Linked DNA regions of Cereibacter sphaeroides 2.4.1. The protein of the gene in region 1 interacts with the protein of each later gene in a pairwise test. Links are inferred from orthologs where the notes say so. Each region holds a gene or a part of one and is shown in the gene's direction. Other genes may lie near its edges.

Evidence for each region. The genes of interacting proteins can lie anywhere in the genome.
Region 2: the proteins of gyrB (region 1) and gyrA interact in binary tests that used the Escherichia coli proteins (3 or more experiments, as listed by UniProt). The link is inferred for Cereibacter sphaeroides 2.4.1 from one-to-one orthologs.

What each region holds. Positions count from the first base shown.
Region 1 is NC_007493.2:3,114,650-3,117,792, forward strand. What follows is about bases 1-3,031. They hold gyrB (DNA topoisomerase (ATP-hydrolyzing) subunit B), read left to right. Parts: upstream 1-313; coding sequence 314-2,749; downstream 2,750-3,031. Other genes in these bases: RSP_RS15115 (VOC family protein), read left to right, coding at 1-222; RSP_RS15125 (DUF2254 domain-containing protein), read right to left, coding at 2,706-3,031. In the rest of the region: more of RSP_RS15125, read right to left, coding at 3,032-3,143. UniProt on the Escherichia coli protein: DNA gyrase negatively supercoils closed circular double-stranded DNA in an ATP-dependent manner to maintain chromosomes in an underwound state.
Region 2 is NC_007493.2:1,267,998-1,271,382, reverse strand. The notes cover bases 61-3,333. They hold gyrA (DNA gyrase subunit A), read left to right. Parts: upstream 61-370; coding sequence 371-3,133; downstream 3,134-3,333. Other genes in these bases: trmFO (methylenetetrahydrofolate--tRNA-(uracil(54)-C(5))-methyltransferase (FADH(2)-oxidizing) TrmFO), read left to right, coding at 3,137-3,333; RSP_RS06220 (usg protein), read right to left, coding at 61-167. Outside these bases: more of RSP_RS06220, read right to left, coding at 1-60; more of trmFO, read left to right, coding at 3,334-3,385. UniProt on the Escherichia coli protein: A type II topoisomerase that negatively supercoils closed circular double-stranded (ds) DNA in an ATP-dependent manner to maintain chromosomes in an underwound state.

The sequences.
Region 1 (3,143 bases):
ACGGGGGCCGTGACGCTCGCGCAGAATTTCCCGACCGAGGCCGAGGTGGATGCGGCCTTCGAGGCGGCGCTGGCGGCGGGCGCGACGGCGATCAAGCGGCCCGAGAAGGTGGTCTGGGGTGGCTATTCCGGCTATTGGGCCGATCCCGACGGCCATGTCTGGGAGATGGCCATGAACCCGGTCTGGCCGCTCGCCGAGGACGGGAGCCTGACCCTGCCCTGACGGGCGGCAGGCCGCTAAATCTTGGGCCTCGGGCGTGACATTCCCGGGTGGGACCGCTATAACTCGCGCGCAAAGCAAAGGGTTTGTCCGAATGGCCGAAGCTGCCCGCGTGCCGGAAGAGTATGGCGCCGATTCCATCAAGGTTCTCAAGGGGCTGGAAGCTGTCCGGAAACGTCCGGGCATGTATATCGGCGACACCGACGACGGCTCGGGCCTCCACCACATGGTCTATGAGGTGGTGGACAATGGGATCGACGAGGCTCTGGCCGGCCATGCGACGGCCGTGACGGTGAAGATCCACGCCGACAGCTCGGTCTCGGTGCGCGACAACGGCCGGGGAATTCCGGTCGACATGCATGCCTCCGAGGGCGTGTCGGCGGCCGAGGTCATCATGACCCAGCTCCATGCCGGGGGCAAATTCGACCAGAACAGCTACAAGGTCTCGGGCGGCCTGCATGGCGTGGGCGTCTCGGTGGTGAACGCGCTGTCGGACTGGCTCGAGCTGCGCATCTGGCGCAACGGGCGCGAGCATTTCGCCCGGTTCGAGAATGGCGAGACGGTCGAGCATCTGCGCGTCGTGCGCGATGCGCCGGGCGAGAAGGGCACCGAGGTGCGCTTTCTGGCCTCGGCCAAGACCAACCGGCCCGACGGGACCTTCTCGAACCTCGACTACAGCTTCAAGACGCTGGAGGCGCGGCTGCGCGAGCTGGCCTTCCTGAACTCGGGCGTCCGGATCCTGCTCGAGGACGAGCGTCCGGCCGAGCCCCTGCACAGCGAGCTCTTCTACGAGGGCGGCGTGCGCGAGTTCGTGCGCTACCTCGATCGGTCGAAGAGCCCGGTGATGCCCGAGCCCATCTTCATCACCGGCGAGCGCGGCGGCATCGGCGTCGAGGTCGCGATGTGGTGGAACGACAGCTATCACGAGACGGTGCTGCCCTTCACCAACAACATCCCCCAGCGCGACGGCGGCACCCACCTTGCGGGCTTCCGGGGGGCGCTGACGCGGACCATCACCAAATATGCGCAGGACAGCGGCATCGCCCGGCGCGAGAAGGTGGATTTCACCGGCGACGACGCGCGCGAAGGGTTGACCTGCGTTCTGTCGGTCAAGGTGCCGGATCCGAAATTCTCCAGCCAGACGAAGGACAAGCTGGTCTCCTCCGAGGTGCGGCCCGCGGTCGAGAACCTCGTGAACGAGAAGCTCGCCGAGTGGTTCGAGGAGAACCCCGCCATCGCCAAGTCCATCGTCGGCAAGATCGTCGAGGCGGCGCTGGCACGCGAGGCGGCGCGCAAGGCGCGCGAGATGACCCGGCGCAAGACCGCGATGGATGTGGCTTCGCTGCCCGGCAAGCTGGCCGACTGTCAGGAGAAGGACCCGGCGCTGTCCGAGCTCTTCATCGTCGAGGGCGACTCGGCCGGCGGCTCGGCCAAGCAGGGGCGCGCGCGGAAGAACCAGGCGGTGCTGCCGCTCCGGGGCAAGATCCTGAACGTGGAGCGGGCGCGGTTCGACCGGATGCTCTCCTCCGAGACGGTGGGCACGCTCATCACGGCGCTCGGCGCGGGCATCGGGCGGGACGAGTTCGACATCGCAAAGCTGCGCTACCACAAGATCATCATCATGACCGATGCGGACGTCGACGGCGCCCACATCCGGACGTTGCTCTTGACCTTCTTTTTCCGGCAGATGCCCGCGATCATCGAGGGGGGCTTCCTCTACATCGCGCAGCCGCCGCTCTACAAGGTCGCGCGCGGCAAGTCCGAGGTCTATCTCAAGGATCAGGCGGCGCTCGACGATTACCTGATCCACCAGGGGATCGAGGGCGCCATCCTGCGGCTGGCCACCGGCGAGGAGATCGCGGGGCAGGACCTTCTGCGCGTGATCGAAGGCGCACGCCAGTTCCGCCGGGTTCTGGACGGCTTCCCCACGCATTATCCGCGCAACATCCTCGAACAGGCGGCCCTGTCGGGGGCGTTCGATCCGGGCCGGGCCGATGACGACCTGCAGCTCGTGGCCGACCGCGTGGCCGAACGGCTGGATCTGACCGCTGCCGAATATGAGCGCGGATGGAAGGGCCGGATCACGCAGGATCACGGCATCCGCCTCTCGCGCGTCCTGCGCGGCGTGGAAGAGCTTCGCACCCTCGACGGGGCCGTGCTGCGCTCGGGTGAGGCCCGGCGGCTGTCGCAGGTCTCCGGCCAGACCCGCGATGTCTATGCGCCGGGCGCGCGGCTCGTCCGCAAGGACCGCGAGCAGCCGATCCACGGGCCGATCGCGCTGCTCAAGGCGGTGCTGGCCGAGGGCGAGAAGGGCCTGTCGCTCCAGCGCTACAAGGGTCTCGGCGAGATGAACCCGGAGCAGCTGTGGGAGACGACGCTCGATCCCGAGGCGCGAACTCTCCTGCAGGTGAAGGTGGACGATCTGGCCGAGGCCGACGACATCTTCACCAAGCTCATGGGCGACGTGGTCGAGCCGCGGCGCGAGTTCATCCAGCAGAACGCGCTGAACGTGGAGAATCTGGACACCTGAAGCCGAGCCGGGCCGCCTCGGCCCGGAGCCGGTCGAGGTCCCGATCGAATGTCAGTGCCTGTTCGGCGCGCAGCAGCGTCTCCTCCGAGAGCGCGCGCGCCGGATGTCCGAACAGCTGCGGTGCGCAGGTGGAGAGGGCGGCCAGCGCCCGCTGCAGGCGGATCTGCACCTCGAGCTGGCCGGCCCCGTCGCGGGCGATCCAGCGGAACGCGTCTTCCAGCACATCCTCCGGCGAGAGGCGGCCCACATGCAGCCGCCTGTGGCGCACCTCGCCCTTGGCCTTCTCCAGCGCCTTCGCCCAGTCGGCCAGCACGCGGGACGAGGTGCCGATCACGTCGATGGCCGTGCCGGGATCGTTGACCCCCGGCGAGAGCGCGCGCGAGGCGGTTTCCGA
Region 2 (3,385 bases), 1.8 Mb from region 1 along the record:
TTCTCCTGCCAGAATTCGATGAAGCGGAAGAGCGCGGGATAGTCCGGCGCGAGGTCATACTCTTGCCAGACGAAGGTGTTGAGCACATTCCGATGGTCGGGCATCCGGTAGAAGATCTCGGCCGTGGTCAGCCCGTAGCCCGCCAGCATCAGTTCCGTCTCGCGCATCGTGACCCTCCGATGAGTGCATCCTGTTAAAAGGATGCCGCAGTCTGGCGATTTTTCAATGATAACGGTATGTTGTCACTCGGACCCACCGGCTGCTCGCAGCGGGGCCGCGGCCCGGCGCCCCGCGGCATTGCACCCCATATCCGGGATGGTCTATAGTCCCGGCCAACGAGATATGGTTTGCCGCGAAAGAGAGCCTCCCCTTGACCGACCGTCCCGAAGAGCCCGGCGATGATGAAGAAATGGGCAGACCGCTGAGCGGACTGCCGCAGGTCTCCATCGCCGAGGAGATGAAGACCGCCTATCTCGATTATGCGATGAGCGTCATCGTCAGCCGCGCGATCCCCGATCTGCGCGACGGGCTGAAGCCGGTGCACCGCCGCATCCTCTATGCGATGCACGAGACGGGGAACACGCACGACAAGCCCTACCGCAAGTCGGCGCGCCCGGTGGGCGACACGATGGGGAAATACCACCCCCACGGAGACGGCGCGATCTATGACGCGCTGGTGCGGATGGCGCAGCCCTTCTCGATGGGGCTGAAGCTTCTGGACGGTCAGGGCAACTTCGGCTCGATGGACGGCGACAATGCCGCGGCCATGCGCTACACCGAAGTGCGGATGGACAAGCCCGCGGCCTTCCTGCTGGCCGATATCGACAAGGATACGGTCGACTTCCAGGACAATTACGACGGCAAGGACCGCGAACCCACCGTCCTGCCCGCGCGCTTCCCGAACATGCTGGTCAATGGCGCGGGCGGCATCGCCGTCGGCATGGCCACCAACATCCCGCCGCACAACCTCGGCGAAGTGGTGGATGCCACGCTCGCCATGATCGAGAACCCCGACATCTCGACCGAGCGGCTGATGGAGATCATCCCCGGCCCCGACTTTCCGACGGGCGGCGTGATCCTCGGCCGCTCCGGCGCCCGCAAGGCCTATCTCGAGGGGCGCGGCTCGGTCATCATGCGGGCGAAGGCCCGGGTCGAGGAGATCCGCAAGGATCGCTATGCGATCGTGCTCGACGAGATCCCCTATCAGGTCAACAAGGCCACGATGATCGAGAAGATCGCGGACATGGTCCGCGAGAAGAAGATCGAGGGCATCGCCCATGTGCAGGACGAATCCGACCGGGTCGGTGTCCGCGTGGTCATCGAACTCAAGCGCGACGCCACGCCCGAGGTGGTCCTGAACCAGCTCTGGCGCTTCACGCCGATGCAGACCACCTTCGGCTGCAACATGCTGGCGCTGAACGGCGGCCGGCCCGAGCAGCTCACGCTGCGCGATTTCCTGAGCCACTTCCTGACTTTCCGCGAGGATGTGGTGGCGCGCCGCACGGCCTATGAGCTGCGCAAGGCACGCGAACGCAGCCACATCCTCTGCGGCCTCGCCGTCGCGGTCTCGAACGTGGACGAGGTGGTGGCCACGATACGCAGCTCGGCCGATCCGGCCGAGGCGCGCGAGCGGCTGATGACGCGGCGCTGGCCTGCGGCCGACATTGCCGACTATATCCGGCTGATCGACGATCCGTCGCACACGATCAACGAGGACGGCACCTACAACCTCTCCGAGATCCAGGCCCGCGCGATCCTCGACCTGCGCCTCCAGCGCCTGACGGCGATGGGCGTGAAGGAAGTGACCGACGAACTCGCCGAACTCGCCGCGAAGATCCGCGACTATCTCGACATCCTCGGCTCGCGCGAGCGGATCATGGCGATCATCTCGGACGAGCTGCGCGAGGTGAAGGACCTGTTCGCCGTGCCGCGCCGCACCGAGATCTCGGAATGGGCGGGCGACCTCGAGGACGAGGATCTGATCGAGCGCGAGGACATGGTGGTGACCATCACCTCGGGCGGCTACATCAAGCGCACCCCGCTCGCCGAATTCCGCAGCCAGCGCCGCGGCGGCAAGGGGCTCGCCTCGATGGCGACCAAGGAAGACGACGTGGTGACGACGCTCTTCGTCGCCAACACCCACACGCAGCTTCTGTTCTTCACCACCGACGGCATGGTCTACGACCTCAAGTGCTGGCGGTTGCCGCTCGGCGGGCGGACGGCGAAGGGCAAGGCCATCGTCAACATCCTGCCCATCGCGACCGGCATCAGCATCGCCGCGCTGATGAAGATCGACGAGCCCGAGGAGGAATGGGATCGCCTGCAGGTGGTCTTTGCCACCTCCGAGGGCGACGTGCGCCGCAACCGGCTGTCGGACTTCACCAACGTGAAGCGGAACGGCAAGATCGCGATGAAGCTGCCCGAGGGCGTCAGCCTCGTGAATGTCTCGATCTGCGACGAGCAGGACGATGTGATGATGGTCACGGCCCTCGGCCGGGCGATCCGCTTCTCCACCACCGACGTGCGGGTCTTCTCGGGCCGCGACTCGACCGGCGTGCGCGGCATCCGCCTCGCCTCCGGCGACCGGGTCGTCTCCATGTCGGTCATCCGGCATTTCGAGGCCGATCCGGCGGAACGCGCGGCCTATCTCAAGCAGCGCCGTCTGATGGCGGGCGTGACCGAGGAGGCCGAGGCCGACGAGGAGGAAGATGCGGTCGAGGCGGGCCAGCTCTCGCCCACCCGCTATGCCGAGATGTCGGCGGCCGAGGATCTGATCCTCACCATCACCGCGCGGGGCTTGGGCAAGATCTCGTCCAGCCACGATTATCCGGTCCGCGGCCGCGGCGGCCAGGGCGTCACCGCCTTCGAGAAGTCGATGCGCGGCGGCCAGCTCGTGGCCTCCTTCCCGGTCGAGATGAGCGATCAGGTGATGCTGGCCACTTCGGGCGGCCAGTCGATCCGGGTGCCGGTCGAGCAGATCAGCTTCCGCTCGCGCTCGGCCGGCGGCGTGCGCGTCTTCGACACCGGGGCCAGCGAGGAGGTCGTCTCGGTGGCGCGGATCGCGGATGCGGGCGACACGGCCGAGGGGGTCGAGGATGCGGAGCCGGGCGAGACCGGCGGCGACGAGGCCTGATCCATGGCAGAGAGCCTGCATATCGTGGGAGCCGGCATGGCCGGCTCCGAGGCCGCATGGCAGGCCGCCGAAATGGGCGTGCCCGTCGTGCTGCACGAGATGCGGCCGAAGGTGGGCACCTTCGCCCACCGCACCGGCCAGTTCGCCGAGATGGTCTGCTCGAACTCGTTCCGCTCGGACGATGACGAGCGCAATGCCGTGGGCCTGCTCCACTGGGAGATGCGCGCCGCGCGCGGGCTCATCATGGAGATG